DNA from 4 places in the Bacillus sp. NP247 genome. Region 4 is predicted to be linked to each of the others. Evidence: riboswitches for the same ligand, from Rfam matches in the RefSeq annotation. Region 4 holds a riboswitch; each other region holds the start of a gene.
What was found. Region 4 has a riboswitch for thiamine pyrophosphate ahead of thiT (energy-coupled thiamine transporter ThiT). Riboswitches for the same ligand answer to the same signal wherever they lie in the genome.
Positions count from the first base shown of each region.

Region 1: it holds a riboswitch for thiamine pyrophosphate, as region 4 does, so the genes downstream of both, tenA (thiaminase II) here and thiT (energy-coupled thiamine transporter ThiT) in region 4, are expected to answer to the same signal.
Region 2: it holds a riboswitch for thiamine pyrophosphate, as region 4 does, so the genes downstream of both, thiC (phosphomethylpyrimidine synthase ThiC) here and thiT (energy-coupled thiamine transporter ThiT) in region 4, are expected to answer to the same signal.
Region 3: it holds a riboswitch for thiamine pyrophosphate, as region 4 does, so the genes downstream of both, tenA (thiaminase II) here and thiT (energy-coupled thiamine transporter ThiT) in region 4, are expected to answer to the same signal.

Region 1 is NZ_CP076653.1:15,258-23,455, forward strand. It holds gene KPL75_RS00090 (DUF3959 family protein) at 1-40, opposite strand, end outside; gene KPL75_RS00095 (pPIWI_RE module domain-containing protein) at 251-2,632, opposite strand; gene tenA (thiaminase II) at 2,963-3,652, opposite strand; TPP riboswitch at 3,781-3,886, opposite strand; gene ddlB (D-alanine--D-alanine ligase) at 3,960-4,874, opposite strand; gene KPL75_RS00110 (MocR-like pyridoxine biosynthesis transcription factor PdxR) at 4,879-6,327, opposite strand; gene KPL75_RS00115 (homoserine dehydrogenase) at 6,424-7,449, opposite strand; gene KPL75_RS00120 (esterase/lipase family protein) at 7,536-8,198, opposite strand, start outside.
Region 2 is NZ_CP076653.1:2,385,996-2,394,193, forward strand. It holds gene KPL75_RS12680 (arsenic transporter) at 1-270, shown strand, start outside; gene thiC (phosphomethylpyrimidine synthase ThiC) at 369-2,129, opposite strand; TPP riboswitch at 2,241-2,356, opposite strand; gene lldP (L-lactate permease) at 2,427-4,085, opposite strand; gene KPL75_RS12695 (magnetosome magnetite crystal formation protein family) at 4,370-4,687, shown strand; gene KPL75_RS12700 (metal-binding protein) at 4,780-5,271, opposite strand; gene KPL75_RS12705 (YkvA family protein) at 5,322-5,687, opposite strand; gene KPL75_RS12710 (LTA synthase family protein) at 6,238-8,166, shown strand.
Region 3 is NZ_CP076653.1:3,419,274-3,427,471, reverse strand. It holds gene tenI (thiazole tautomerase TenI) at 1-279, opposite strand, end outside; gene KPL75_RS17895 (ABC transporter substrate-binding protein) at 290-1,291, opposite strand; gene KPL75_RS17890 (ABC transporter permease) at 1,288-2,040, opposite strand; gene KPL75_RS17885 (ABC transporter ATP-binding protein) at 2,040-2,789, opposite strand; gene tenA (thiaminase II) at 2,758-3,453, opposite strand; TPP riboswitch at 3,543-3,646, opposite strand; TPP riboswitch at 3,707-3,819, opposite strand; gene KPL75_RS17875 (SH3 domain-containing protein) at 4,079-5,239, shown strand; gene KPL75_RS17870 (hypothetical protein) at 5,245-5,577, shown strand; gene KPL75_RS17865 (DUF3965 domain-containing protein) at 5,818-6,969, opposite strand; gene KPL75_RS17860 (CBS domain-containing protein) at 7,439-7,858, opposite strand; tRNA gene KPL75_RS17855 (tRNA-Glu) at 7,989-8,060, opposite strand; tRNA gene KPL75_RS17850 (tRNA-Asn) at 8,062-8,136, opposite strand; tRNA gene KPL75_RS17845 (tRNA-Ile) at 8,144-8,198, opposite strand, start outside.
Region 4 is NZ_CP076653.1:2,018,453-2,026,650, reverse strand. It holds gene KPL75_RS10715 (sensor histidine kinase) at 1-1,644, shown strand, start outside; gene thiT (energy-coupled thiamine transporter ThiT) at 1,869-2,528, opposite strand; TPP riboswitch at 2,614-2,715, opposite strand; gene KPL75_RS10705 (FeoA family protein) at 2,910-3,137, shown strand; gene feoB (ferrous iron transport protein B) at 3,134-5,122, shown strand; gene KPL75_RS10695 (FeoB-associated Cys-rich membrane protein) at 5,139-5,306, shown strand; gene KPL75_RS10690 (lipoprotein BA_5634 family protein) at 5,341-5,919, opposite strand; gene KPL75_RS10685 (PspA/IM30 family protein) at 6,331-6,996, shown strand; gene KPL75_RS10680 (DUF350 domain-containing protein) at 7,076-7,480, shown strand; gene KPL75_RS10675 (DUF4178 domain-containing protein) at 7,502-8,008, shown strand; gene KPL75_RS10670 (DUF4247 domain-containing protein) at 8,022-8,198, shown strand, end outside.

The DNA of each region.
Region 1 (8,198 bases), 2.0 Mb from region 4:
GGCCGCTCAGTAGCATTAATAATACATCTAATTTCTTCACAATTCCCCATTCCTTTCAAATTTTCTTTTCAATTAATAAAAATCGCTTTTCCATATGATGTAGTTTTTGTATTTCTAAAAAACATCTTAATCCTGTATGTAAATAAAGTAAATACGTAAAAGAAAAGATACATGACAAAGGATAGCCTTATTTACATGAAAAAATGACAAATCCTGCTCATTATTACTAGCAGGATTTGTATACTATTATTTATATTAATATCAATGCATCTTCTTTTTCTAAAATTATTACATCTTCATCTAATTCGTCATTGGATTCTTTAAACTCCCTTGAATCAATATCGGTAGTATAATTTTTAATTAATTTAGCCATATGCATTACATGCGTATTATGAATATTTTGTTCCGAGAGCAAGGTTGATTTACAGCACATGTAATGTATCATTTTGGCGATTTCTTCTCTTTCTTCAGATTTTACACCAAACGGGATAACTTCGAGTATGTACTGCTGTACTATCTCATTACAATTTAATTCGCATGCAGCCGTGCTATAGTAAATTCCCATTTGATCTACAAATAATCTCGTTTCATCCATAACATATTCTTGGTCTCTAACAATATAGTTCGGTACATCTGAGTTAGTATTAATTCTAATTATGTTTATATCCTCTTTAAAATTCGAGATTATTTCAGGTGAAACCCCAATATTAACGCTTTCATTTTGCAATTCCTCTATCCAATATTTCCTCATATTTGCATCTGCAATAAAATAAACTTCTTTATTTTGTTTATGTGCATCTTGCGAAATTTCAATTAATGTTTCTGACATAAATTGTTTAAAACTGACTCCTATATCATTCCTTTTTGATGGTTGTGGTAAAAACACTTTATTATTACCTATATTTAATAAAGTATGATCAATTGTGCCCCATTCTTCTTGACCATATAATTTATATACTATTTCTCTCCCATTTATTTTTGAAAAAATAGGTAAGAAATCATATTTAGACATTTTCTCAATTGATAAATTTACAATTATCCCCGGTAATTTTATCTTATTCCAACTACGCTTTAAGAACCCCTTTTGTTCTAACAGACTAAGAATGGCATTAATAATTTCTTTTTTTGATACACTTTGTCCAATAAATAAATTAATAAATGCTGAAATACGTTCCGTTCGAGCGAAGCCTTCCCGAATAATTTGCTTTGGATTAATTTTTTCGCGACCATCACAATTTTTTATTGCAATTAATGCTAATTTCATTTCATTTTGCTCACCTGCCGTAGCATGTACAGCTTTTACGACATCGTCTACTAGTTTCTTTTTGTTTTTATGGCTATATTGCATTCTATATGGATTTTGTAACACGTTTCCAATGTTATATCTTACTATTTTTAACAACACTGGATTGTCTGCATTTAATACATAGGGGGAATCACCATTTTGAGCTAAAACTATTTTGCTATCTAATAACGCTTGTTCTATTTCTATTACTATATCATCTGACCATACTTCTAACGTAATTGAGTCTAATCCCTTTGGGGCAAATAAAGGTAATAACTCATTCTCATTATTAGTTAATACCTTTTCACATTCTGGAAGTAATGTGAAATATGGGAATATTTGTTGGAATTCATTAAAAAGTTCCACTTTTTCTCTTACTTTTATACCAAATTTTATTTTTGTTCCTTGAACTTTATATATATTTTCGTTATATGGAAGAAGCACTCTTACATTAGTTCCTCTAATATACTCTTTCGGACATTGGAGAATTTGCTCTAATTTAACCTCTCCCCCTATCCTATAATCATCTTTTAAGTTTCTAAAACGTTTAATCCACTTTATTCCTTTTTCAGCTTGTTGCACTTTTAACTTTACAAATCTTTGCTTTTTATTATTTGATTCAAATTCAGGAGTTGAAATCAGTATTTGGCTCCGCTTTCGCCCTAAAAGTATAGAGATATCTTTATGATTATATTGTTGATAAAACCTCCTAATCCCTACAGATACTTTTAATAGCGGAATATTCTCACCTCCACGAGTTACGTATTCAAACCGATATACATAAGCAAAATAATCATGTGTTTCTTCATCTTTAATTGGCTCAGACATCGCTTCAGAAACATATTGTGATCGCAGTGGCGAAAAATATATTTCTTCTTCATTCTTATTTTCCATACGTAAAGGCTTTTCGCAAAAAATATGAGTAATTAAAGCTGGTACCCATTTAGAAAACGTTTTTTTATCATGTAATACTGGTAAATTACTAATTAAGTCATACTGCCATTCTAAATGTGGTGGATCTATTAATTTATTCGGTTTCCAATCATGAATAACCTCATACCAGCTTTGGAAAATATAGTCTAACTGTTCTTGTTTCATTGGTTCTTTTGCTACAATCCAGGGCGTATCTTCCCTTAATATATATGGATTATGCTGAATGAATAATATATCAGAAAACATTTCATACAATCTTTCATTTAAAAGTTTTAATTTGCTCGTTAATAAAAATGTTCTATAATGTATCTCTACAATCTCAAGCCATTCAATAGGAAAATAAATATACGATACTTTCTCATTATAGAGGGGTTCTACTATATTTTTAAATGCTAATAACCGTAATTTTTCCATATTATTAATACTTCCTCTCTTAATTTATATTGATTATGAATAATACTAGAAAAGATACTAATTTTTTAAAGCATAAACGAATCAAATTTAAACCAAGCACATTGACGGAAATAACTAGATTGAATTTGAATATTTTAATAATATATTATTAAAATCTAATTAATAAAAAGTTACTATTAACATATAATTACCTCCTTATGTTACTCTGTATATTACAAAATCATTATAATACATTATTAATTTTTTTATCTATGATTTACAAAAAAATTACAGAAACTAAATATAATAAAAGGTATCACCTCTTGATATAGCGATACCTTTTATATACTCTTATCCAATTACATTTTTTACGTCTGTATTCACTGGCCATTTTTCTAAAGTATAAGCCATTTCCCAAAATGAATATTCATATTGACTACTAATAATGAAATGCTGTTTCATACGCTTCCGATCAGACTCTGTCACTTGTTCAGCGATAGCATCTAATCGTGTAATTTGCTCTTCAACTAAAGTACGGAACCAATCAGATCCATAAGCAGAAATCCACTCTTTATAAATTGGCTCTTCTGGCTGACACTCTTTTAAACGTTCACCAATTTCATAATATAGCCAATAGCAAGGTAAAATAGCTGCAATAATATCCCCTAAATGACCTTCATACGCAGCACGATACATATGTGAAGTATACGCATATGCAGTTGGTGCAGGGATAAAATTATCTTTTTCTTCTTTCGTAATTCCTAATTTCTTTGCGAAATTCTCATGTAATGATAATTCTGCTTCATATGTATTTTGAGCATGGTGCGCCATGCGAGCTGTCGTTTCTAATTCAAGAGCCTTTGCAGCTCCTAAAGTTTGTACTCTAGCAAAATGACTTAAATAATATGAATCTTGAAGTACGTAATAACGAAAACTTGCCAAATCTAACGTACCTTCACCAAGTTTTTTTACAAAAGGATGATGAAAACTTGCTTCCCAAATAGAATCTACTTCTTTACGTAATGTTTGTGAAAAAGTCATTTAAATTCCTCCAATAATGTATAAAATATACGTATTTATCCACAGTTATTAAACCCGTAAAACAAAAAAAAACTTTCTTTACAGGCGTAAAGAAAGTGAAATAGACAATATTAATGTATTCTTTAAATATAATCGTCTTCCCACTTCCCTACGCTGGTATTAACCAGATCAGGTACTAAGAGTCTCAAAATTACATTTGATCTCAGCCTACAAAAGGCCCCCCTAGTGGATAAATATTTAGTTGTCGTATTGTAATTATCATAGCATACTTCGTGGAACTATCAAAATTTTTAATTGTACACTTATCTTAAAAACCTTCTTCTTTCCTTACTTTTAATGAAGTTTCAATTATCATATCTAATAGTTTACTATAATTAATCCCCGCAGCATCTGCACTTTTTGGCAGTAAACTTGATTGTGTCATCCCTGGTAATGTATTAACCTCCATTACATATGGAATTCCGTCCTTCACCATCATATCTACCCTTGCATAAACACTACATTTTAATGCTTTATAACAAGCTAATGACGCTTTATTTACACGTTCCTGTATTTCAGCTGGAAGTTCAATAACTTCTTCAATTGTACTAACATCATCGTATTTTGCATTGTAGTCGAAAAACTCAGCTGCATGTCGAATTGAAACGACAGGTAACTGTTTACCATCAAAAATTGAACATGTAATCTCGTCACCTTTTATATACTTTTCAATTACCACTTCAGAATCCCATTCAAATACAGTTTCCAGCATTGAGATCAATTCATTTTTATTATTGACAATCTTTACGCCAACACTCGAGCCGCCAGAGTTTGGTTTTACCACTAATGGAAATCCTAACTTATCTAAATCATCAAGTTTTAGATCCTCCATTTTTGTAAGTTCAATCCAATCTGGTGTTTCTACTCCTTCATAACGTAAAATCTTTTTCGAAATATTTTTATCCATACATATACCGCTAGATAACATATTGCTGCCGCTATATGGAATACCTAAACTCTCAAGCGTCCCTTGAACCGTACCATCTTCTCCGTATTTTCCGTGTAATGCTAGCAATGCAAAATCAATGTCTTTCGCTTTTTCAATTAAATCCATTTTTTCATTTAACGTAATTGGAACGATTTCATACTTATTTTCATCTAAATGTGCAATCATTTCATTCCCAGTCATAATTGATACTTGTTTTTCAGAGGATACTCCTCCCATAATAACGCCAATTCTCATTTTCTCAACTCCAAATTTCATTTTTTAAAGTTTCACCAATTATTTGAATCCCGCTAACTATTTCTTTTTCCTTCAAACGTGAAAATCCTAATCGGAATGTATTCGCTCCCTCTCCATCAGAATAAAAAACATCTCCAGGAGAAAACGTTACGCCTTTCTCATAACACTTTTGTAAAAGTGTGCGGGCGTGAATTTTTTCTTCCAACTCTATAAACAAATGAAGTCCACCATCTCCAGTCATCCTTTTAAACGGAATGTACTGATTGCAAGCCCCAACAGCTAACTCATATTTTTTCTTATAAACAGATCTTGCCTTTTTTAAATATTTTTCAAAATATCCTTCATGTAAATATTGAAACAGAACAGCTTGATCTAGCGTAGATGTGTGAATGGTTCTTGCTCTTTTAACACTTTCTAAATAATGAATCAGTTCTTTATCTGCAATAATCCACCCTACACGTAAACCAGGGAAAAGTACCTTCGAAAAGCTACTAATATAAATCACATTATTACCAGCCCCAGCAAAAGTTAATAACGGCGCTAAATGTGAACCTGAATAACGTAATTCTTCATTGAACCCGTCCTCTATAATAGGAACCTTATATTTCGAAAATAGCCTCATCAATTCCGTTCTTTTCTCCGAACTCGTAACAATACCAGTTGGATTATGATAAGAAGGAATTAAATACGCAAAATCAAAATCCTTTTCATGTAAACTTTTTTCTACTTCAGTCGTATCAATACCATCATCATTCATATCTATCCCATGAACTTCAAGCCCATGTAATCGAAAAAGTTTCAATGCAGCATGGTGAGTTGGATTCTCACAAATAACACGCCCTGATTTCTTCGATAAGGAAGATAGTACAATATCTAATCCTTCTGTAAATCCATTTGTAATTAAAATATCTTTGTTCGAAATATCTACACCTTTCATTTCCATGTAATGAAGTAGATAATTCATTAACGGTCGATAACCTTTTGCATATCCGTAGTTCAATACGATATCCCCTTCAATGGACATACGAGTAAGAAAAGCTCTTTTGAAATTTTCAACATCAAATAGCTTTTCGTCCGGGGCTATACTATTAAAAACAATCATTCCTTTTTCCCAGCGAACACCATGTTTCATTAAATCTAATTCATCCGCTAATGTGGTAACTGTATTAAGTTTATTTTTCCAATCTATTTCAACAGACGAGGTGTTACTTATATCCACCTTCGCAACGAAATTTCCTTTTCCTTTAACTGCATAAATGAGCCCTTCTTGTTCTAAATCCGCATAAGCAGAGAGTACTGTATTTCTGCTCACCGATAATAATTCACTCAGTTCCCTTGTTGATGGGATTTTTTGATCACCGAGCAAATGCCCTTTCATAATCATCTTTTTTAAATAATCCTTTAATTGAATATAAACGGGACGATCTTTTACAACTTTAAAATCTTTAAACAATTTCTTACCCCCTGCAATTATTTTTGCATATTTATTTCATTCTCAAAAGGTCCACTACATATGTATTTTTTAATAATAGCGGTACGGTCAGCAAACCTATAAATCCTTTCGATACAAATTGATTACATCTTTTAAAGCGGCTGCGGCTGCCCCTCTTGGATTTGAGGCCCCTCCAAGCGTTGTCACTTGCCCCATTGAATCCGTAAAGAACGTAATTCCTTTTTCGGTACCATTTATACTTGCTAATGGATGTTCTTTCTCTAAATTACAAGGTTGTACGCTAAGGTTTACTTTTCCATTATCATCTTTATTTGCTGATGCAATTAATTTAATAGTTTTATTTTGTTCCTTCGCATTTTGAATTTGGTGCGTTGTAACATGCTCTAATCCTTTTATTTGCATGTCTTTAAGTGCATAATCTGTTCCCATTAAACTATTCGTCAAAAGTAATAATTTACATGCGCTATCCATCCCGCTTATATCTAATAACGGGTTTGTCTCCGCAATTCCTTTATTTTGTGCTTCTTGCAACGCTTCTTCAAAAGTTTTATCTTCTTCATGCATTCTTGTAAGAATATAATTAGTTGTCCCGTTTAATATTCCTTCTATTTTTTCAATATTGCAGCCAGCTAAACTAAATTGTCCAATATCTAATGTCGGCAGTGCTGCGGCAGTTGCGCCACTATATCGAATTCGTACATTCGCCATTTTTGCTGCTTCCTTTATTTCTCTCCAGTTTGTAACAAGGGCACCTTTAGAAATTGCCACTATATCCATATGTTTCTCAATCGCTTGTTTTATATATTTTTTTCCCGGATTTCCATCTTTAAGATTTGTAACTGTTGATTCTACTAATACATTACCGTTTATGCTATTTGTTGCACGTTCCCCCGGATGATGTTCTATATATTTTTCAATTGCAGCAGTACCACCACCATACATCAATAAATGATGAATAGACAAACCTTCCTCATTATGTATTGCAATATTTCTACCTAATACGCCACTTACAACTAAATGAATTCCATATGTTTCATATATATATAAATATTTTTCGTTTAATAATTTTATAAACTCTCTTCCTACTGTCCCATATCCTGATAATACAACTTGAATTTTCATAATATCCCCCCATATTTTTCTACCAAATCCCTCTTTCAATATAATATAAAGCGCCCTCGAATTCCATCGAGAGCGCTTTATATTATCTATTTCGGTAACCGTGATAATTTTTCTGCAATTGTTCTATAAAACTCTTGAATATTAGAAAATCCTAACGTGTCTGAAACGCTTAGTCCTACCATATCGAGGTGGTCCCAATTTGCTTTCGTTTCGATATGATTCCATTTTCCAATCTGTAATGACTTATTATCATTTGCAGCAATATTAGACGAAGGCGCAATCATAGAATTTGTATTTACTACACCGTCATTTTGCCACCAAGAAGTATCTATTAATGGTCGATTCTCTTCATACCTTGCAAAGGAACCTAAGAAGAATGCATTACCCATTAACACTTTATTCATCGTTATATGAGGTAAATGTAAACCTGTTATAGGCGTTGCTTGTGATGCATGTCCACTATAGGATAAGTAATATACATCCGATTGCGTCTTTACCCAATAATTTAACTCTTTTGCACCATCAGTACTTAAATCCCATTGACTTATATCTTTTGTATTTTTCCAAATTGAACTATTTAGAATACGATCACTATATTGGAAAAAGGACTCTCCGGCATTCTTTTTTATACCCCATTGTTCCAATTTAAAATCATATAATGATAAATTATTGTTTCCTCCTAAACCTGCAGCTGTAATGAGTAAATCTTTAACAAACGGCAACAGAAGACTTCCGTCCGCAAGTGTTGT
Region 2 (8,198 bases), 370 kb from region 4:
ATTGGTACAATCACATTAACAGAAATGGGACTAGATCCAGTCACATTAAAAACTATCTATCTCGCAAACATTATTGGTAGTGACATCGGTTCACTATTATTACCAATTGGTACGCTAGCTTCCCTCATTTGGATGTATATACTGAGACAAAACAAAATTAAAGTGAAATGGAAAGATTATTTAAGCGTATCTCTCATCGTAATCCCACTCACAACAGTCGTCACATTATTCCTCTTATACTACTGGGTACAATTATTCTTCGCCTTATAGACAACAGAAGCCCCCTTTGCTATCGTCTTAGCAAAGGGGGCTTCTTCTATATTTAAGTTAGGTACAGTGTGATCAATCAAGTAAAGAGGTGTAACGTGTTATTGATATAAGTGACTACCAGTTTCTTTGAATTCTACCGCTTTCTCTTTCATTCCTTTTTCAATTGCTTCCGTCGTTTCTAAATCATTTTCTTTCGCATATTCACGAATATCATGCGAAATTCTCATACTACAAAACTTCGGTCCACACATTGAACAGAAATGCGCTGTTTTCGCCCCTTCTGCTGGCAACGTTTCATCATGATACTCCATCGCGCGTTCAGGATCTAAAGATAAATTAAATTGGTCGCGCCAACGGAATTCAAATCGTGCTTTTGAAAGTGCATCATCACGCTGATGAGCCGTTTTATGCCCTTTCGCAAGATCGGCTGCATGCGCAGCGATTTTGTACGTAATAACCCCTTCGCGAACATCATCTTTATTTGGTAAACCTAAATGTTCTTTCGGTGTTACATAACAAAGCATCGCCGTTCCAAACCAGCCAATCATCGCAGCACCAATCGCTGATGTGATATGGTCATAACCTGGTGCAATATCTGTCGTTAACGGCCCAAGTGTATAGAACGGCGCGCCCTGACAAATATCAAGTTCTTTCTCCATATTTTCTTTAATTAAATGCATCGGTACATGCCCAGGTCCTTCAATCATAACTTGCACATCATGTTTCCAAGCGATTTTCGTCAATTCACCAAGTGTTTCAAGCTCAGAAAACTGCGCTTCGTCATTTGCATCTGCAATAGAACCTGGACGTAATCCATCTCCAAGAGAGAACGAAACATCGTACTGCTTCATAATTTCACAAATCTCTTCAAAGTGAGTATATAGGAAGTTTTCTTTATGATGGAATAAACACCACTGCGCCATAATCGAACCACCGCGAGAAACAATACCTGTCATACGCTTTGCAGTAATTGGAATGTAACGAAGTAATACACCAGCGTGAATCGTGAAGTAATCAACGCCTTGCTCCGCCTGCTCAATTAACGTATCGCGGTACACTTCCCACGTTAAATCCTCTGCAATTCCGTTTACTTTTTCAAGCGCTTGATAAATTGGCACAGTTCCAACTGGTACCGGGGCATTACGAATAATCCACTCACGTGTTGTATGAATGTTTTTACCTGTAGATAAATCCATAATCGTATCTGCACCCCAGCGAGTCGCCCACGTCATCTTCTCTACTTCTTCTGCAATAGAAGACGATACAGCAGAGTTTCCGATATTTGCATTTACCTTTACGTGAAAATTACGTCCAATTATCATCGGTTCCGCTTCAGGATGGTTAATGTTCGCTGGCAAAATCGCACGACCTTCTGCAATCTCCTTACGAACAAATTCAGGCTCTACCCCTTCACGAATCGCAACATATTCCATCTCAGACGTAATAATGCCATTACGCGCATAATGCATTTGCGTGACATTTGCACCTTGCTTCGCTCTAAGCGGCTTACGATCCATTTGCGGGAAAACAGGTGTATGTTTCGAAGCCACTTTCACACCGTCATCCTCTGGTTTTACTTCGCGCCCTTCGTATGCTTCTACATCACCACGCCCCATGGTCCAAGAATGGCGCGGTGTCGGAATCCCCTTTTCCAGCTCCACTTTATACTCTGGATCTGTATAAGGTCCACTCGTATCATACACACGGATTGGCAGATTTTGAACACCATTCGTATCGCTTTGTTCAATCTCGCGCATCGGCACTTTCATACCCGCGCGTGGCCCATCCACATACACTTTCTTACTTCCTGGTAAACTCGATTTCAATTCAATTTGCTCAGCAGAAACAGACTGTTTCATAACCTTTATTGCCCCCTGTTCGTGACAAGGACGAGATATGGCCAGCGTATGCCAAAATAAAAAGAGCCAGGTCCATAAAAAAATAAGGACCTGGCTCATAAAGACATAATTATGTAAAGCCGTTAACTTCCCTACGCTGGTACGAGCCAGATCAGGTCCAAAGGGTTAAGAAGTTCACACGCTTCTCTCTCAGCCTACGCATACGTTAGGCACCCCTAGTTTATCACTGATTTAATTTTCAATACTTTCCCATTATACACGATAATCTGAAAAATACAAAGGTTATTTCTTTTTTGTTTACGGGATCATCCACGTTAAATAATAAGCCTGCACATACGTCATAATCCCAACAATAGTAACGAAAAATAAACTATGCTTCAATGTAAAGCGGAACAAATCTGACTCTTTCCCAGCAAGTCCAACTGCCGCACAAGCAATCGCAATCGATTGCGGAGAAATCATTTTACCTGTTACACCGCCCGTTGTATTTGCGGCAACGAGAAGCACTTCAGATACACCGACTTGCTGCGCTGTAATTGCTTGTAAATTCGAGAACAGTGCGTTCGCTGACGTATCTGACCCTGTTAAGAATACCCCAATCCAACCTAAGAATGGTGAGAAGAACGGGAATAGTCCGCCAGTTCCTGCAAGTGCTAACGCTAATGTAGAAGATAAACCAGAATAGTTTGCGATAAATGCGAATCCTAATACGAATCCAATAGATAGAATTGGCATCTTTAGTTCGTTTAACGTTTCTTTAAATGTTGCTACTGCATCTTTTGCACTCATTTTCAAAATAAAAATTGAAATGATACAAGCAATTAAAATTGCTGTTCCAGTCGCTGATAAAATATCTAATTTCAAGATTGCTTCATAAGGTGTTGGTTTATTTACAATTGGCTCTGCTTTCATTACTAAATTGTGCAAGCCTGGAACTTCAAATTTAAATACAAGACTTTCTAAAGTACCACCTGGAGCGAATAATGCTTTAAAGAAACTTTGGCTCCAAATGACTACCATCACAGTTAAAATAATGAACGGAGACCATGCTTTTACTACTTTTCCTACCGTTAGTTTCGGCATAGATGTCGCCGTCGTTGCTGCTACTTCACTATTCGCTTCTTTAGACTGATAAATTTCTTTCGGCTGCCAAACTTTTAAGAATAGCGATAAACTTACTAAACTTACAAGTGCTGACGTAATATCAGGAAGTTCCGGTCCTAAAAACGTCGCTGTAATAAACTGTGTAATTGCAAATGAACTACCCGCTACAAATAAAGCAGGCCACGTTTGTCTTACTCCTTTAAAACCATCCATTAAAAATACGATAAAGAACGGAACAAATAAAGATAAGAACGGTAATTGATGCCCAGCCATTTGTCCAATTTTATGTGGATCAATGCCTGTTACTTGTCCAGCAACTGTAATCGGTATCCCCATCGCTCCGAACGCTACTGGTGCAGTATTTGCGATTAAACAAAGGCCTGCTGCATATAAAGGGTTCAGCCCAAGACCTGCAAGAAGCGCTGCTGTAATCGCTACTGGTGCACCAAATCCTGCTGCCCCTTCCAAAAATGCTCCAAATGAAAATCCGATTAAAATAACGAGTAAACGATGGTCATTCGTAATGGATAATACAGATGCACGAATGACATCAAATTGACCTGTTTTCACAGAAATTTTATATAAAAATACTGACATAATGATAATCCACGCAATTGGCCATAATCCGTATAAGAAACCGTATCCGGTCGCTGCCATTGCCATTGTGAATGGCATTTTATACGCAAATAACGCCACCAAGATCGTTAATACAACTGTAATAAATCCTGCCACATACCCCTTCATGCGGAAAACTGCTAAAGCTAAGAAAAAAAAGATGATTGGAATAAGTGCGACTGCTGCCGAAATCCAAATGTTACCGAACGGATCGTAAACTTGTGTCCATGTGTTCATTGTTCTCTCCCCCTAAAGAATCCCCTTTTAAATAGAATAACCTTATCAATAGACTATCAGGTCATCATACCTTTAAGTCTAAAATAAAAAAACGCTCAAGAAAACGTTTTCACTAATTTTATCACAACAATTTTCATTTAAAAAGATTTTTTTGAAAATTATATCATTTAAATAAAAAATCTTACAAAAACGTCACGTTCTTGTAATGTTAATCGATAGGAAGCTTGCCAAATTTACTACATAATAAAAGTATAACAACGGAAATTATTTATGAGGTGATATATATGAACGGAAACAAAATATTAGCAGCTTTATCATACTTTAGTGTATTATTTGCGCCTATCTTATTCCCTATTATCGTGTGGATTGTGGGCGATTCTGAAACGAAACCACATGCAAAACGTGCTCTATGGACACATATCATTCCAAGCATCGCTTCATTTATTGGATTAGTTATTTTAGGAATTATGGGCATCGGATCTGATCAACCAGATGTAACACTTGGAATTGGAGCAATGATTGTCTTATGTATTTGCGGAATCATTAGCTTATACTACTTCATTTGGAATATCGTAAAAGGTATTAAAGTACTGAAAGCTTAATCTTCCTTTAAACAAACGTTTGATTAAAAAAGGACACTTGCAAATTGCAAGTGTCCTTTTCCCACTATGTACAGACAGTAAGAGCCTTCTCTTTATCTTCTGCGTTTCTTCTTTTTTCTCATCATTTTCTTTCGGCGCGTATTCGCTTTATCCGCTATAATGTGGAGCGTACTCGCCACAACAATCCCCATTACAAACGTTACAATTTCAACCTCGTGTTCCTTCGCAATTTCTATTAAATTTCCGTCGAATGCTATTATATTTAATAGGAATAAAAACGGAGAAAATACGATTAACATGTATGCAATACGAATAATATCACCAATTATAATCGTATGTGTGAAGAAGGAACGATGGGGCATTACGCTCCTATATGGATACCAAAAAATGCGGAGGAATCCCCATTTATTATACGCATTACTGTACGTATCTAAATCCGGTGTTAAAAATGAAGTACCTACTAAAAAGCCAATTGCAAAAGTTAATAAAAAATCAAAATTTGTTAATCCATACGAAAAGAGCATAAACAAAACAACCGGAAGGGATATTAAGTTTATTTTCGTATGCGTTCTTCCTGATGGCATAATGCACTTCCTCGCTTACGTTCGCCCTGTCATCCTATGACAGGTCTCACCTATTGATCTAATTTTTGATCGATAAATGATGTGTCTATATCCGAATCAAACCATTCTGCCAACTTCACTCGTGCCTTATCTTTCACTTCTTCATTTACGTATATCGATGCTTGTAATAGTGCGGCCATTAACGCACCTAAATCATCCGTATAACCAACTCCAGCAATAAAATCTGGGATTGCATCAATCGGTGCAATAAAATAAGCAAGTGCTCCGATGACAATAATTTTCACTCGTTTTGGAACATCCGGTCTTTGCAAAACGTAAAACAACAATAAACTCGCATAGATTACCGACTGCCCTGCCTGCTTCGCAACATGTTTTATTTTCTTCCAAAACGCTTCAACTGAAAATTTTTGTTTCATTCAAAAGCCTCCCTATTTTCAAAAGAAATAAGCTACAATATGTTATGTTATCAGTAAAAGTTCATCAAAATTACACATAATCTATCAATGAAATTTCATTGTAACAAACAAAACTAAAAAGAACAAGTGTTCGTTAATTTTTTCGTATTTTCCTTCATATAATAGTTTTCTAGACAACCACTTAAAGATTTCTATTCCATATTTCTCAACCAAAAAACTTTCAATTCCCTTTAACATTCTTTTCTATTTTTGTTATATTTTATAGTTGACGAGCATATAAACGAATGTTAAAGTTTTCTCTGGTAGTGACAAATCACATACAAAAAATGTAAAATGTTATAGTGTTTCTCAGAAATGAATTTTGTTGTATAATACAGAAATGACGTTATGCTTATGAGCAGCACAAGAAACCAAAAAGGGTATGCATAGTTAAAGTCGTATATGGGTGAATATAGAAACTCTAATTATGGCCAAGAAAACTATGTATTTTTTATTTTAACATTTTTCGCTCCAAAATCGACCAAGCCTGATAGAGAAAGGGTGGAAATGAATGAAAGAAACCATGAAATCACAATTTCAAAATGTGCGTTTCACTTTATTCGTAGCTTTGGCCGTATGGCTAAAAACCTACATCATTACACGCACTAGCTTCGATTTAAAACTTGAATCTTTCATGCAAGAATTCATTTTATTCATTAGTCCATTAGCAGCATCATTACTGTTTGTGGGTCTTGCATTATTTGCAAAAGGGAAAAAACGTAACTATATAGCACTAGGAATTAACTTTATCTTAACGTTCATTCTTGTTGGTAACGTAATGTTCTACGGATTCTACAATGACTTCGTTACTTTACCAGTACTAGGACAAACATCTAATTTTGGAAGTTTAGGTTCTAGTGTGAAAGAATTATTTAACTTCAAAATCATCCTTGCATTTGCGGATATTATCGTATTCTTCGTTCTATTGAAAAAGAAGAAAGATTTTGCACCGACAGAGCGTGTAGCACGTCCGATGCGTTCCCTATACTTCGTGTCAACAGTTGCTATTTTCTGCGTAAACCTAGGATTTGCAGAAGCTGAGCGTCCAGAACTATTAACACGTTCATTCGACCGCGTTATGCTTGTTAAAAACTTAGGATTATATGTACACCAAGCATACGATCTTGGCCTACAAGCAAAATCAAGTTCACAAAAAGCGTTTGCTGATAGTAGTAAATTACAAGAAGCAGAAAACTATGTGAAAACAACACAAAGTAAACCAGATCCAAATATGTATGGTACTGCAAAAGGGAAAAACGTAATTGTTGTCTCTCTTGAATCATTACAAACATTCTTAATTGGTGCGCAAGTTAACGGACAAGAAGTTACACCATTCCTAAACCAATTTGCGAAAGAAAGTTATTACTTCGATAACTTCTTCCATCAAACTGGGCAAGGTAAAACATCTGATGCTGAATTCTTAGTAGATACTTCGTTATATCCACTAGACCGTGGTGCTGTATTCTTCACACACGGTAACAACGAATATACAGCAACTCCAGAAATTTTGCGTGAGCAAGGGTATCACACATCAGTATTCCATGCAAACAACGCAACATTCTGGAACCGTAATATTATGTATCCGGCACTTGGTTATGATCGTTACTACAACGAACTTGACTACAAGATTACGCCAGAAACAAAATTAAACTGGGGACTAAAAGATATCGAATACTTCGATCAGTCTATCGATATGTTAAAACAAGTGAAGCAGCCGTTCTATACTCGCTTCCTTACTTTAACAAACCATTACCCATTCACTTATGATGACAGTACGAAATTAATCGACGAGTACAATTCTGGTGATGGAGTATTTGACCGCTATATGGTAACAGCTCGCTACTTAGACGAAGCAATGAAGCACTTTATTGAGCGTCTAAAAGCTGAAGGTATTTACGACAACTCTGTTATCGTATTCTACGGTGACCATTATGGTATTTCTGAGAATCATAACCGTGCAATGGCACAGTTCTTAGGAAAAGAAGAAATTACTACATTTGACCATATGAACTTACAAAAAACACCGATGTTTATTCACGTTCCAGGTCAAAAAGAGGGTAAAACAATTTCAAAACCAACTGGTGAAATTGACATTAAACCAACAATTCTAAACCTACTTGGTGTAGATTCTTCGAATCAAATCCAATTCGGTCATGATGTATTCTCACCAGACAATAAAGGATTCGTTGTTCTTCGTGACGGTAGCTTCATTACAGATAAGTACATGTACACAAACAGTACATTCTACGATCGTAACACAGGTGAAGTTGTACAATTACCGAAAGAAGAAGCTCAACCACTTATTGATCGTGCACAAAATGAATTGCACATGTCTGACAAAATCATTGAAGGCGACTTACTTCGCTTCTCTGAAAGCAATAAGACCAAAACTGGTGAAGTAAAAACGGCTATTAAAGAAGAAAAGAAGAGTGCTGAGTAACCTCAGCCTCTTTTTTATTTTCCTCTCTACAA
Region 3 (8,198 bases), 1.4 Mb from region 4:
CTTTTCTTTTACTAACCTTACATCTGCGCTTCGATATCCTAGCTGAACACGCGGAATATTTAATAGAATAGCAATATCAATTCGATCATTTATCACTATCTTTGATGCCGGAAAGCCTTTCCCCAAAAGACTTTCCACACCTTCATATAATTCCTTCGTACTTTTCTCACGCTCACGAATATGCAAATAATCAATCTCACTCTCAATTTGCATCGCTACATTCACTAACTCTTCGAATGGCATATGGCCATTTGAGATTACATGGAGCTCATTTTTCATATTCATTCGCCTACTTTAAAATGTTTTCAAATAATTCATCGGCCGGAACGATTTCTTTCGTCATTCCTTTGTCTTTCAACCATTTGTTTTGTTTCTCCCATGACTCTTTTGAATCTGATAAGAATGGCTCATCTTTCGTTTCCATCTTCTCTAATAAAATTTTCATACTTTCTTTTTCAACTTCTGGTACAAGCGGGAAGTTTTCTTTTTCTTGATGATCTAATAAAATATTTAATGCTTCATCAGGGTTTTTCTTCATAAAGTCATACCCTTTTTGTGCCCCACGTAAAAAGGCTTGCAATGCTTCTTTATCTTTTTTCAACGTTTTATCACCCGTTACAAACACAAGCTCATGATAGTTCGGTACTCCGTAATCAGCTGGATTAAAGTATGCTGGTTCATGGCCCTCATGACGCATAACAGGTACTTCATGGTTAATGTATGCTCCTGTTACAGCATCTACTTTTTTCGTAATTAACGCTGGTACTAAATCAAATCCAACATCGACTACTTTTACTGTATCTGGATTACCACCATCTTCTTTTACCATCGTTTTTAAATATGCTTCACTTAAAGGAGTTCCAGAATATCCAACTGTTTTTCCTTCTAAGTCTTTAGGTGACTTAATACCTGCTGATTTCAGTGATACAACATGATTTAACGGCGAACGTACGACAGCTCCAATTGATTTCACTGGAATTTGTTCATTTGCTCTGGCCATAACAACATCTGGCTGATAATACAAACCAACTGTCACTTTCCCTGCTGCCGCTAGCGTTAATGGATCAGTCGGATTAGAAGGGAATTTAATATTCACCTTTACTCCTTCTTCTTTAAAATATCCTTTTTCAATTGCCGTATAAATAAAGCTATGTACCGCATTCGGGTACCAATCGAGCATGACCGTTATTTCTTTTTCTTTTTTATTCTTATCTGATGCTGAATTACTCGAACATCCTGCAATCATTGCAACTAATAATGTAAACACAAAGATGCGTTTTAATAATTTCATGAATGTTTCCTCCAACTAATAAATTTCTTTTCTAATATAGAAATAAGTATGACGAAGAAAATAGCTAATAATGATAACAATACAATGGGTGCAAATACACCAGCTCCGTCTAACTGCGTCATCATTCTTTTACTGAAATATCCAAGCCCAGCTTGTGCACCGAGCCATTCTCCAATTGCTGCCCCTATTACACTAAGCGGAACTGCAATTTTTAACGCTGAGAAAAAGTAAGGAAGAGCAGATGGCAATTTTAGCTTTAGAAAAATATCCTTTTTCGTTGCACCATACGTAACTAAGAGCTCCTCCCATTCTTTCTTCGTACTACGCAGTCCATCATACGTATTTACCGCAATTGGGAAAAACGTAATTAAAACTGTAACAACAACCTTGCTCCAAATGGTATATCCAAACCATAAAACAAATAGCGGCGCAAGTGCTGTAATCGGGATTGTTTGTGAAGCTACTAATAACGGATAAAATGCTCTCTCCATCCATGTACTCGCATTCATTAACATTGCTAGCCCTACGCCCAGTACGATAGAAATAACAACGCCTATTAAAACGACGTACAACGTTGCAGGTAAATGAACCGTAAATAATATATCCTTTAGCACCCATATCTTCATTACAATTGCAGACGGTGATGGCAAAATGTACATCTCATCTACAATTCTTGCTCCTACTTCCCACAGAGCAAGTAAAATTCCACTTAATATGAGGGCAGGTAATAGCTCCTTCAAGCGATCCATCATACGAGCACCTGCCTTTGTAACATACTAAGAAGATCTTCTTTAAGCGCTAACACTTCAGGCTTATATAAATCTTTTCTTGTTCGGTTACGATCAAGCGGCACAATTCTCTCAGTTAAAGTTGCTATCGGTTGATTTTCTACAACCAAAATTCGATTAGAAAGAAACAGTGCTTCTTCAACATCATGAGTGATAAATAAAATTGTTTTTTCCCACTCTTTCCATTGTTCAAACAACCATTCTTGCAAAGATGCCTTCGTTAAAGCGTCCAATGCACTAAAAGGTTCATCTAACAATAATATCTCCCCGCCCGTTAATAAAGTTCGGATAAAAGATACGCGTTGCCTCATACCGCCAGATAAATCTTTCGGATATTTTTTCTCGTACCCTTGTAAACCAAATTTATGTAACAGTTCTTTCGCTTTTACTTGCGCTTCTTTCTTCTGCACTCCTTGGCACTCTAGCGGTAGGGCCGCATTCTCAATAATCGTTCTCCACGGCAAGAGCATATCTTTTTGGGGCATATACCCTACAGGATGACTCTTTGTTTCTGTCAGCTCTATCTGTCCAGCACTTGCCTCTTCTAAACCTGTAATAAGGCGAAATAAAGTACTTTTCCCGCAGCCACTCGGTCCGATAATACTTACAAACTCTTTATCTTGTATAGAAGCATTTAATTCATCGATGATTGGTTTTTCATCATAATGAAAGGAAACATTATGAAACTGTAGTATGTTCTTGCTCCTCAAAACCCCACATCTCCTTACGATAAGCCATATCCCAGAATAAATATTCAAATCGGCTGGAATATAAGAAAATCTCCTCTAATCGGTCTAGCTCTTTCTCTGACTTTCCAACTGCCATTTCATTTAATAAATCTATTAACCAAATACAAAGCTTACCGTATTCTTCAGAACTATATCCTTGAATCCACTCTCCAAAGAACTCATGATCTCTTGCTCCAAGAATATCATTTAAACGCTTTCCAATCTCCCAATAGCTCCACATACATGGAAGTAAAGCTGATATTAATTCTGCAAGTGTGCCATTTTGAGATACAGACATCATGTAATTTGTATAGGCTAAATTTTTAGCAGATGGTTTCGCAGATTCCATCTTTTGTGTAGAAATGCCAAGTCTTTTTGCATATTGTTTATGAATCGTCATTTCACCATTTAAAATCCCATCAATTTGCTCTGCAAATTTTGCCATAACTTGTGGATTCGTTGCCTTTACAACCCCAATTGCATATAGCTTTGCATAATCTAACAAATATAAATAATCTTGAATAATATAGTACTGGAATTTGTCTTTTTCCAACGTACCATCCCCCATACCTACTACAAACGGATGATTATGACTTTTCTCCCAAACAGGCTGCACCGTATCAAATAATCTTTCACAAAATTTCATTAATAATTCCCCTTCCTATATATCTATTTATCTCAATAAAAAAACCACTTCTGTATATAAGAAGTGGTTACAGCAAATAAAATTATAATTTATTCGTTGTTCCACTTCCCTTCGCTAGTATTATCTAGATCAGGTGTTGTAAGGGTTAAGGATTATTCCTCTCTCAGCACGAAAAGCACCCCTAGTGGTGTTAATATGAAATTTTCAAATAAAAAAGCCCCGTTTCTATACGCAAAGAAACGGGGACTCATTGTTAATGTCCGAATTGCTTCCCTACGCTAGCATAATCTAGATCAGGTAATAAAAAGGATCAACGGCTTACGGCCCTACTCTCAGCTGGCAACACCAGCCCTCCTAGCAAACTATAAAATTATCACTGTCAGTATAACACCGCCATAAGACATCATCAACTGTTTTAATTTTCTTAATTGCGAATTAAATCTTAATGTGTTAAACAAATATAAATGCGACCCCACAAATGATATATACAATATTTATATACGAATCTCTCTTCTAACATTATTTTTATTGATTTCATATTACATTTATGTGAATACGACCAATATATTATATCTTTATACTATAATAAAATTACAACTATACAACTAGAGGAGGTCTTTATTACATGAATATGAAAGCTACAGCTTTAACAGCAACTACTATCGCAATTGCTTCTTTACTTCCTTCTATGGGAGAATCCGATATACAAACAGCGTCTGCTAAGCAACTATCTACAGTAAAAACTGGATATGTAAAAATTGACAACGTTGCACTGCATCAAAATAACCATGCAGACAGTGCAATAATTGATAACATTCGATTTAATAGCCCAGTTACTATTCTTGAGACAACTCAAGATTGGTATAAAGTATCTGTTAACAACAAAACAGGCTATATGAAAAAAGATGCAATTCTATTCAAAAAAAATGTTCAACCAAAGAATCAATATATCGTAAATGCAAACGCATTAAACGTTCGTTCTGAACCTAATACAGAGTCTTCTATTCTAGATATATTACCAAATGGTCAATTCATTACCATTCAAGGTGAACAAGGGGATTGGTACAAAATATTACATAACGGTCAAATTGGATACGTACAAAAAACATTTGTATCTAATGGATCCACACCTCTAGTAAAAGGTGTAACTGTACAAGGTTCTCCTTCCTATACTGTTGCAACACCAAAATTAAATGTACGTAGCAACGCTAGTACAAGTAGCACTCTACTTGGCTCATTACAAAATGGTACACAAGTACAAGTAGTAGAAACGGTAGGTACTTGGTATAAAATTCGTTTTGGCACAGGATACGGATATGTAGCGAAACACTATGTAGCGCAAAATCAAAATCAAGCACAAGCTAAAACAGCTCAACCTGCATCAATTCCAGCAGTTTTCAAATTCCCTACTCAAGGGAAAATCAGCTCCACTTTTGATATGCGCTGGGAGCAAATGCATTATGGTATAGATATAGCAGCACAAGGAAATGTCTCTATTCAAGCTGCTGCTGCAGGTAAAGTTGTGAAATCTTATTATTCGGCTAGCTACGGCAATGTCGTGTTCATCGCCCATCAAATAAATGGGAAATTATATACAACAGTTTATGCTCATATGAAGGATCGCACTGTACAAGCTGGTGATCAAGTACAAACTGGACAATTAGTAGGTCATATGGGAAACACAGGTCATTCATACGGGCAACATCTCCATTTTGAATTACATAATGGGGAATGGAATTTTGAAAAAACAAATGCAGTGAACCCACTGCCATATTTAGTTAGGTAAATTATATGCCACGCAATATACCTCTCTTTATTGAATACCTGGCCTTTTTAGGTTTAATCTGTTGTTTAATCATTTATAATACGAACACTGTATTTTTATCTATTATTATTGCTTTTGTTGCTTTAGAAATCATTATGGAAGCATTACAAATGCGGCTAAAACAAAAAATTGCCCATATTTATAATGCAATTTTTCTTTTGAGTGCTCTTATAACAAATATAATTAGTAATGGTTTTTATTTATCTACTGTACTTCCTGTATTCTTTATAGGTGTCTTATTATTCCTAGCTAGATACGTTAATGTCCCTAATAACCAAAAACATGAACAAGAAGCTTAGAAAGAGGAGACACTGTGTACCAATCTTTCAAAGATAATCCAATGAAATATATATTGAATTTATATAAAAAAATGAATACTTTTTTTGGTATACAAGGAAGTTATACTTCACAATTTCTCCTTTATGGAATGTTATTTCTTATCTTAGTTACTTTCTCCTTGTTTTACTAACAAAAAAGGATCTCACATAAACTTGAGATCCTTTTTAATTTATATTAATTTTTAATATGTAAAATACGGTTTATCCACAAGCATATTTTTCATAAATGAAACTAAGATTATATTTTTTCTCTAAGCTCATTCTTTGTTCATCGTCGCACCAATAGAAAAGAATATCATGAATCGTTGCATAACGCTTATTTTTAAGAAATAGTTTAAAGAATGATGGTAAACAATCATGTAATTGTATAAATATATAATTGCGTAGTATTTCTTCTTTGTATTCAATTCCCTTACAAATATACAGTAATTCTTCACAATAATATGCATGCTGTGGAACTTGGATCATTTCGAAAAATGGTACATATGATAGTAACTTTCCAATAAAATGACCATACCGATCCATTACCCCTATCGTCATATGCTCCATCATTTCTTTCATCACATATAAATAATCATCTACATGAGTTGTCTTTAAAGGGTCTAATCGATCGGAAATTTGAGAAAGTACAGCTCTTTGACAAGCTAAAACTGCTTGACTAGGTCCATAATATGATAGGAAATCTGTACACTTACGATACTTTCGTAATAAGTCATGTGTATATAAATCATACACAAAAGTATTACAATACATTGCTAGACTCATCATATCACTATTTAATTGTTCTTTTGATAGTGTTTTTGCTCGCTTACACATATAAAAGAATGTAAATTCCAACACTTCTTTATGAGATAATAGGTGTTTACAATCTGTTATACATTTCTCGTTAAATTTAACTCGATTCCAAATTTCTACATCCTCAGCTGTTAATTCACCAATACGATATTTAATAATTAAATAGTTTAAAGCAACTGCTTTCGTCAAAAGATCCCATGTTTCATACTCCAATGAAGTTTGGACAAATTCATCTAGCCCTTGGGTTACCATAAAAGCATTTGCCTCTTCATACCAACCAATCTCTTGACATAGACGAAGAATACGTACTAGAGTTGGAATTTCATCTTTATGAAACTGCGGTAAATTCTTTACTCTATTCATGCCATATACGATAAATGACGCTAAATTTTCTTCTTTATAAAATTCTTTTTCTTTCCATACTAATATAGTTCGCTCTTTCCCTTCACCTTTTGGATGACAAGGTACAAGTAAAGAAAATAACTCAGCGAAATTATTTGGTTCTATATATGTATCTGTAACCAAATTCCAATTTGGATCGCCCTGTACATCCCTCATATAATTCCCCTTCCCTTTTTATCCCGCTATTTTCGAGCAGTAAGACTCCCACCTCAAAATTCGGCGAATGCGAGGAAGTTAGGTGGGAGATAAAACTGCCCGTAAAAGCCCGATTGGTTCAACTAATAATTATTGGGGGATGGACCCCAATAATTAAAGTTTCACTTTATCTACATAGGAAATATTAATTCATTATTACATCATTAATAATAAATATTGTTATATTCAAAATCTATCATAATACTTATATCTCTCAGTATATCATTTTTTCTCTTATTAAAAATTAGGAATGACAAATTTAAAAAAACTGTCAAAAATATTGACTCTACACTTATTATATAATGTCTCAGATACATCATGCTAACATATCAGTTTAATCCATATATACTAGAATAATGTATCTGATTTTTATACGTAATTTATCTCGCTCTTTTCGGGCAGTAAGACTCCCGCTAATTAAAGTTTTACTTTATTCCGTATGCTCCGAGATTTCACTTAAAGCAAAGCCTGCTTGATCATCTGCTGATTCTCTTATAGCTAAATCCCCTAGTGCTAGCATCCCAACAAGTTGACCGCTCTCAACTACCGGTAACCGTCTAATTTGATATTGTGCCATTAATTCTGTAGCTTTTTCAATAGAATCATCTGGAGAAACTGAAACAATGTTTGTTGTCATTACATTTGTAATTTGATTAGATCCAGGATGTTTTTCAGCAATCCCACGAACAACTAAGTCTCGATCAGTAACAAGCCCAACAACTTGTTTATTTTCAATAACAGGAATCAATCCAACCGATTCTTCCTTCATTTTTACAGCTGCCTCATATACATTGTCTAATGGTGTACAATGTACGATATGAGTACTCATAAGTTCTCTAACTTGTGTCATTTTCATCTCCTCCTTTTAATACATACCATAGCTTTTCCTAAATCCCTTTATTTATTTCAGGAAAATAAGGTGATAAAAAGAGGCTTATACATAATAAAAAAGAGTCAGCATATTGCTGACTCTTTTTTTATGACCCGTACGGGATTCGAACCCGTGTTACCGCCGTGAAAGGGCGGTGTCTTAACCACTTGACCAACGGGCCATGGCTCCGCAGGTAGGACTCGAACCTACGACCGATCGGTTAACAGCCGATAGCTCTACCACTGAGCTACTGCGGAATATATATGGTGGGCCTAAATGGACTCGAACCATCGACCTCACGCTTATCAGGCGTGCGCTC
Region 4 (8,198 bases):
CAAGACTTTTTTAGAGAAAATAATACGTGGATTACGACATTAGATCAGAATGGAAATTTAAAACATGTGGATGATTTTTATTTTGAGATAACGATAGACCGTAGGCAACAGAAGAGCTTTGGACAACAAGTATTCAAGATGCCCTTATACAACCTCATCAATATAGAGGAGATTGATAATAAAGCAGTAGATCAGTTTTTAGGACAAGAAATTTATTTTTCTGGAGTAAAAAAAGAAGATAGTTTTATTCCATTCTCTTTCTCGTTAGTTAAGCAGAATTTAAGTGGATCTAATAAACCGTTAGAAAAAGCGTTTCAGGAGAAAAAGAAATTAGATGAGGAGAAAAAGAGAGCAGCTCAAGAGCAACTTGTTAAGGAAAAGAAACCAGCTGTTCAGGAAGAAGGTGCTCAGGAATTAGGTGCTTACATAGCAGGACGTGTTACGAAAGTACAGTTCCCCGATGTAAAAGGTCCTGTGAATCCAATTTATAAAAATAGTTTATTCTTAGATAACATAAAGGAATTTCAAACTGATTTATTATTAAAAGAGAGTAATCATATACAGTATTCAACACAAATAATGGACCATGAAAAAAATGATATAAAATATAAATTATTAATTAAACCAATAAAAGAAAAAGACGGATCAGTAGCATATATATATGCGATGGCTTCTTTACAACCAGTAGATGAGGCTGTACAAATGGTACAAGATTATTACATATACATCATTGCATTTGTAGTCGTTCTTATTTTTCTAGCTTCGTTCTATTATTCAAAACAAATTGCAAAACCGTTACTAAAAATAAATGATACAACGAAAAAAATAGCTCATTTAGACTTTACAGAAAAAATCCCGATTACTTCAAAAGATGAAATTGGTGATTTATCGCAAAATATTAATACACTATCTAATAAACTACATTCACATATTGGACAGCTAGAACAAGATATTGAAAAGGAAAGAAAGTTAGAAAAGACGCGGAAAGAATTCATTTCTGGTGTTTCACATGAATTAAAAACACCGTTAAGTATTATGAAAAGCTGTATTTCTATTTTAAAAGATGGGGTAGCTGAACATAAAAAAGACTACTATTTTCAAGCAATGGAACGAGAAGTAGACAAAATGGATACGTTAATTTTGGATATGCTTGAATTAGCTAAATTTGAATCTGGTACATATAAAATGAAAAAAGATTCATTTTATATTGATACAGCAATTGAAGATATATGCGAATACCTTTCTGTGGAGATAGAGAAAAAAGAACTTCGTGTTCATAAAAATATACGTTCATTTGAAGTGATTGCAAACCAAAGTCGGATTGAACAAGTTATCGTGAACTTCATTACGAATGCCATACGTTATACACCAAATAAAGAGGATATCATTATTTCTACAGTAGATGAGAAGGATCGTATAAAAGTGTGTATTGAAAATAAAGGTACTCACATTGAAGAAGAGCAATTAGATAAAATTTGGGATCGTTTTTATCGCGTGGATGCAGCGCGTCATCGTTCACAAGGTGGAACGGGGCTTGGGCTTGCCATTTCAAAGAATATTTTAGAACTACACGATGTTGAATATGGAGTAAAGAATACAGAAGATGGGGTGTTATTTTACTTCTACTTGCCGAAAAAAGCGTAGATCATACATGCTACGCTTTTTTTTAAGTTATTTTCATATTATCTTTACCTAATCTTTATTTTTAAGAGATATAATCTGGTTAGAAAAAGAGGTTATGTAAGGAGTAGATTAGCCGTGAATAGCAATTTACTAGGTGTGATGGTATTTATTTTTCTTTGTGCATTTATTGTATTTATTATTGATATTACTCATTGAGAATTTTGATATAAAAAAAGAGCGCTAAGTTAAGCGCCCTTTTTTTGTGAATTCATTTGATAAGCACTGATGCTTTTGAATAAGCGTGGTGAAGTTGTAAATAAAAGAATTAGTAATACAGTACATAGTATGAAAGAACCAATCATAGTACTACCGTTTACAATTAAGGAATATAAGGCAGCTGATTGTCCTTTAGGTGCATATTGACCAAAGAAAATAATACCAGCAATAAAGTGACAGAAATAGCGCGCAAAGCTGCCGACAAATGTGGCAAGGATAATGTAAACAAGTGCTTTTTTTCCTTTGTTTTGTTTAGGTTTATCTTTGCGACTACCCAAACTTGAATGCTCTGCATTATTGTTGTCTGAGGTAAGAGCTTTTTGAATTGGACGATGGAATAATCCAGCAAATCCAATGAATGCAAAAGCAACGAAGTACTCAATGAATGCTTGAATAGGTGTTAAAATGTAAGCATCTCCAACGACAATTTGTAATAATCCCCAAATTAAGCCTCCTAAGAAAGCCATTTTGAAGCCCCAGCGGTATGCGATAATAAAAATAGGAATCATAGCAAATGAAATGGAACCACCTGTTGGAAGTTTAAGTGATAGTGGTAAAATGTCGATAACCAAGGCGAAGGCTGCAAGAATTGCAGATTCGATCATCGCTTGTAAATTAGTGTTACGCATGTTGTCTCCCCCTAAATCCAAGTGACGCAAAAAAGAACATTATCATAGGAGGATACGAAATACGTAAATAAAAAAGAGGTATGTATTTCGGACGTTTGCACAATCCCTGCGATAGCATTAACTAACAGGTTCTAAGGGTCGGAACGAAGTGTTCCCTCTCAGCGGTAAGGCTCCCCCTGTGATAACGAGATTCTTTATTTGCTATTGTTTATTGTAAGTGAAATGGATGAGAATGGCAAATAAACTTTGTATGACAATTATTGAAATATAATTGTATTGAAATGTTAATAAATATGAAGCAAAAAGATATAGTCCAAGTGAAATAGAGTATGATATAATTTTTTTGAAAATAATTATCATTCTCTTCTGAGGGGGAAGGTTATGAGCTTAGTAGATATTAAAATTGGCGAGAAAGTGTTAGTAAAAAGTATTCAGTCGTTAGATCAGTTATTAAAGCGTAGACTGGCTGCTTTCGGTCTCGCGGAAGGAAGCGAACTTCGCCTGAAACAGAAAGCGATGTTTAAAGGTCCTTGTACATTGGAGTGTCGTGGACAATTAATTAGTATTCGTCATTGTGACGCGAAAATGATAAAGGTGGAATTAGCGTGAATAAGGTTGCTTTGCTAGGGAATCCGAATACAGGGAAAACATCATTATTTAATGCACTCACTGGTTCTTATGAATATGTAGGAAATTGGAGCGGTGTAACAGTAGAAAAGAAGGTTGGTAAATTAAAAGATAAGCAAGGAACACTAATTGATTTACCAGGCGTTTATGGTTTAAATCCAGTTTCACGTGATGAAGGTGTCGTTACAAACTTTCTACTAACAGACGAATTTCATCATATGTTAAATATAGTGGATTCTTCGCAATTTGAGCGAAATATGCATTTAACATTACAATTACTTGAATTTGGTAAGCCAGTTTCAATTGGTTTAAATATGATTGATGTGGCGAAGCAAAGAGGAATTGTTATTAATGTAAAACGATTATCAGAAATATTAGGTGTAACAGTCGTTCCTGTCGTTGCAAGAAGCGGAAAAGGCTGTGAAGAATTACTTGCTACTCTTCATGAAGAGAAACAAAAAGAGAAAAAGCCATTCATTATTTCATATGGTGTACAAATGGATGAAGGGATTGGAGAGGTAATCGCTCTTTTAGAGAAAGCGAATTATGAGCATCCAAGATGGTTAGCCTTACAATTTTTAAGCAATAACGAAGTAGTAGAAAAAGAAATGAAAGCATTACCAATTTATAAGGAACTTATAGCCATTCGATCTCGTTTAGATGGAAAACTTGATTGTACGTTAGAGGAGCACATTTACAAGACTCGTGAAGCGTATATTGAAAAGTTAAAAACAAATGTTATGAAGCATGAGAAAGAAGGAAATATTCCTTTTTCGGAAAAAATTGATAGGTTAATTACACATAAAATTTTGGGACTTCCAATCTTTTTAGCAGTTATGTTTTTCATTTTTCAGGTTACGTTTACGTGGATTGGTACACCTTTATCGGATATGCTTGATGGATTTTTTGGCGGACAACTTACTGATTGGGTTACAGCTGGGCTCACAAGTGTTGGCGCTTCTGACTTTATTCAAGCACTCGTTACAGAAGGTATTATTGCTGGCGTTGGTGCGGTATTAGTATTCGTTCCGCAAATCTTTGCACTATTCTTCTTCATTTCATTATTGGAAGACTCAGGATATATGGCACGAATTGCAGTTGTTATGGATAGAATTATGGAGTTTTTCGGTTTAAACGGAAAAGCATTCATTCCGATGATTATCGGCTTTGGGTGTAACGTTCCAGGTATTATGGCAGCGAGAACGATTGAACAGGAAAAAGAACGTTTACTTACAGTTTTAGTAACTCCATTTATGTCTTGTTCAGCACGTTTACCTGTATATGCATTATTTGCGGGAGTGTTCTTCCCTCATAGTCAGGCGACTGTTGTATTTTCTTTATATGTTGCAGGTATTGTTCTTGCGTTACTTGTTACAAAAATTATGTCTCTTACTATTTTAAAAGCAGAAAAATCTATTTTTGTAATTGAACTACCACCTTACCGTGTGCCGCAAGCGAAAACGTTATGGCTCAGCACGTGGGAGAAAGGTAAAGGATTTGTTCGTAAAGCGGGTACATTCATCTTCGGTGGTTCTGTTGTCATTTGGTTATTAAACTATGCAGGTCCATCAGGATTTGGTGTTGATATGGGAGACAGTTTCTTAGCGATGATTGGTGGATTTATCGCTCCACTATTCGCACCGCTCGGCTTTGGAACTTGGCAAGCTGGGGCATCTCTTTTAACAGGATTTTTGGCAAAAGAAGTTGTCGTTTCAACAATGGCGATTATTTATGCGGTTAAAGAAGATGTGCTAGGAAATGTAATGGGAGCACATTATACTGCTTTATCAGCGTATGCATTTATGTTCTTTGTTTTATTATATGTTCCGTGCTTAGCGACAGTAGCTGTTATTAAGCGTGAAACAGGATCGATGAAATGGACAGTTTTCTCTGTAGTTTATCCATTAGTTGTTGCTTATGTATTAACGCTCATTATATACCAAGTTGGGTCCTTACTCGGATTCTAGAAGGAGATGTATTAGGGTGATGGTCAATATTATAATTGGAGCTATCATTTTTGGTTATGCAGCATATACGTTAGTTAATTTTGTAAAGAGAAGTAAAAAAGGCAAATGTGCAGCATGCTCTTTAAATAAGTCATGTCAGTCGCAAACTTGTAGTCCAGATATGGAGCAAATTGCTCATAAATAGAAAAAAGCTTTGCGAATTTCGCAAAGCTTTTTTATTATTTCTTAATTTTTACAAGTTGTGCTCCTTCTACACCATTTTTTCCAGGGAATTCTTTACTAGGGTCTTTATCAAATTTTAATACACCCACAGATTTTTCTTCACCTTTTACATTGCTGTAAGTTGCATCATCAACAATCGCGAACATATCTGCATATGCACGGCCACTACCGATAATTGTGTTACCTTCATATTTTAATTTCGCGCCATCAATTGTAGCATTCTCTATTTTATTTTTTGCGAATAACACGCCTTGTTCTGCTGTTACAGCTGGTAATTTATCAAGTGATTTCGTGTCGTCTTTTTCATCAACTTTTTGTAGTAATTCTTTCTTAACAAGTTCTTCACCAGTTTTCTTATCCATTACAAGAACTTTTTTATCTTCTAGCGTTGTAAGCTTCATTTTGTATACATCTTTTTCTTTTACTTCTTTTTTATTTTTATCTGCAATTTGCTGAACTTGCTCTTCTGTTCCGTATAATACAAAGCCGTTCGCTTTTTCTCCTAATAAAGAACAACCTGATAATGCTCCGAATGAAATTGCTGCTGCTAACCCGATTCCTACTAATTTTTTCATGATGATTTCTCCTTTTATATGTTTTATAGTAAATACAGTTTCTGTATTAGTCATTACAGTATGAGAAGCTTTTTTGTTATTCTGTTGCTTCTGGTATTAGTGTATAAGAAATCTGGAGATGCAACTATCGAGTTAGCTTACAGTAACATTACAATTATGTAATTTAGTGAAAGTACGTAAAAATGAGTTAATTTTGGAGGCAGAAATAATAAGGATATAGTAGGAATACAATATTCTATCTAGAATGTCATATTATATTGGATGTATTTTGGAAATAACATGTAAGGACATCTTAGTTTTGTTATAATGAACACATAGGTTATAAAAATGAATATTCTTACTGTAAAGGGAGATTTTTAAATTTCCAAGTAGTGAATTTGAAATATGAGGTATATCATAGGAGGAATTTGGATGTCTGTATTTAAACGATTAAGAGATTTAACAATGTCGAATGTGTATTCATTAATTGAAAAAGCTGAAGATCCGGTTAAGATGACGGATCAATATTTACGCGATATGCAAGCGGATGTACAAGAAGCTGAGAAAAGTGTAGCGGCTCAAATCGCACTTGAGAAAAAGTTCAAATTATTATTTGAAGAGCAAGAAGCACTTGTGAAAAAGCGTGAAGAACAAGCTCATATGGCTGTTCAAGCTAGTAACTTAGATCTTGCGCGCCGTGCGTTAGAAGAAAAACAGAATGCAGAGCAAAAGATGAATGAATATAAAGTGAGCTATGAGCAAAATAAAGCTGCTGCTGATAACCTTCGTGCGAAGTTAGAAGAAATGCGTAAGCAATTAACAGAGCTGAAAAACAAACGTGAAACACTTGTAGCACGTGTAAATGCAGCGAAAGCACAAAAGAATATTAATCAGGCGATGTCTGGATTTGACTCAAATACAGCAAAAGCTGGTTTAAGCCGTATGGAAGAGAAAGCTCTTCAATTAGAGGCTGAAGCAGAAGCAAGCGGTGAAATTTACAAGAAAGAAAAATCATTAGACGATGAATTCGCAAGCTTAAACAAAAATTCTGCTGTTGACGATGAATTAGCTCGTATTATGAAGCAGTATGAGAAATAATATAGAATAGACAAAGAAGCCGACATGTCTGAAGAGAATTCATGTCGGTTTTCTATTACCTTTTAGAGGAGGTTTTGCAATGACGTGGACGAATGTTTTAGCCATGCTTGTATGGACTGGAGCAAGTGCGGTACTTTTATTTGCAATTATGTGGGTTGATTCGATTTTTACAAAATACAATGATTTAAAAGAAATAAAAAACGGGAATACAGCTGTAACAACTCGTTTCGTTATGAAATTATTTGCGCAAGGTTATATTTTATCCCAATCGATTACGAAAGCGAATGATTTATGGCAGGCACTTCTTGCTTCAGCAGTTTCTTTCGTTATTTTATTAGTTGTAGAAATGTTTATTGAATTTGTTTTAAGAAAAATGGCAGGTCTTGATTTAGAAGAAGGAACGAAAGAAGGCAGCGTAGCACATGCGATGTTAGCTGGTTCATTACATATTGTTGGTGCACTTATTTTAGGTGCTTGTTTATAAAGAGAGAAGGAGGGGTAGATTGTGAGCTTATTTAAACGTATTAAAAATATAATGAAAAGCCCGGAACCGCCGAAACCAGAAAAAAGTCTTTTAACGTTAGCTCCTGGCGATATGATCGAAGTTTCGTTAGTAATGTACGAATTAACTGGGAAAACGAGTATGCATTCTCGTAAGGAGATTGTTTTAACCCTGCAGGACGGGAAAGATATTCGCTATTTAAAAATTGAAGACCGTGAAAATACGTATTACAAATTATATACACCGATTGATGGTCGTTTAGATTCAATTGATGAAATTCCGACGACAATTGAAATGGATGATACAGAGTACCATATGGAAGAGCAATATAATGGACGTGTTGTTGTCATGGGGAAAACACCATTCGCTGCTTCAGAAGAACAGCACGTATGGGAATTCCAATCTGATAACCGAAAATTATTACGTATTGAATGGCAGAATGGTCGCACAATGATGTATGAGGGAGAAACAATTATTCCTGCTGATGTACAAATTATAAGAGCAACATAAGGGGGGCGTAATCATGTCAAACCGATTGTTTACCATGATTAAATCGTTCGTAATCCCTATACTTGCTATCGTTACATTACTTGTTATTGCTGGTTATGCTTTATCAGGCTGTCAAAGTGGTCAAGCGAAGTCAATTCAAGACCGTTATCCGCTTGAGTCTGTCGCAAAAGAAGGTAAACAAGAATCTTAC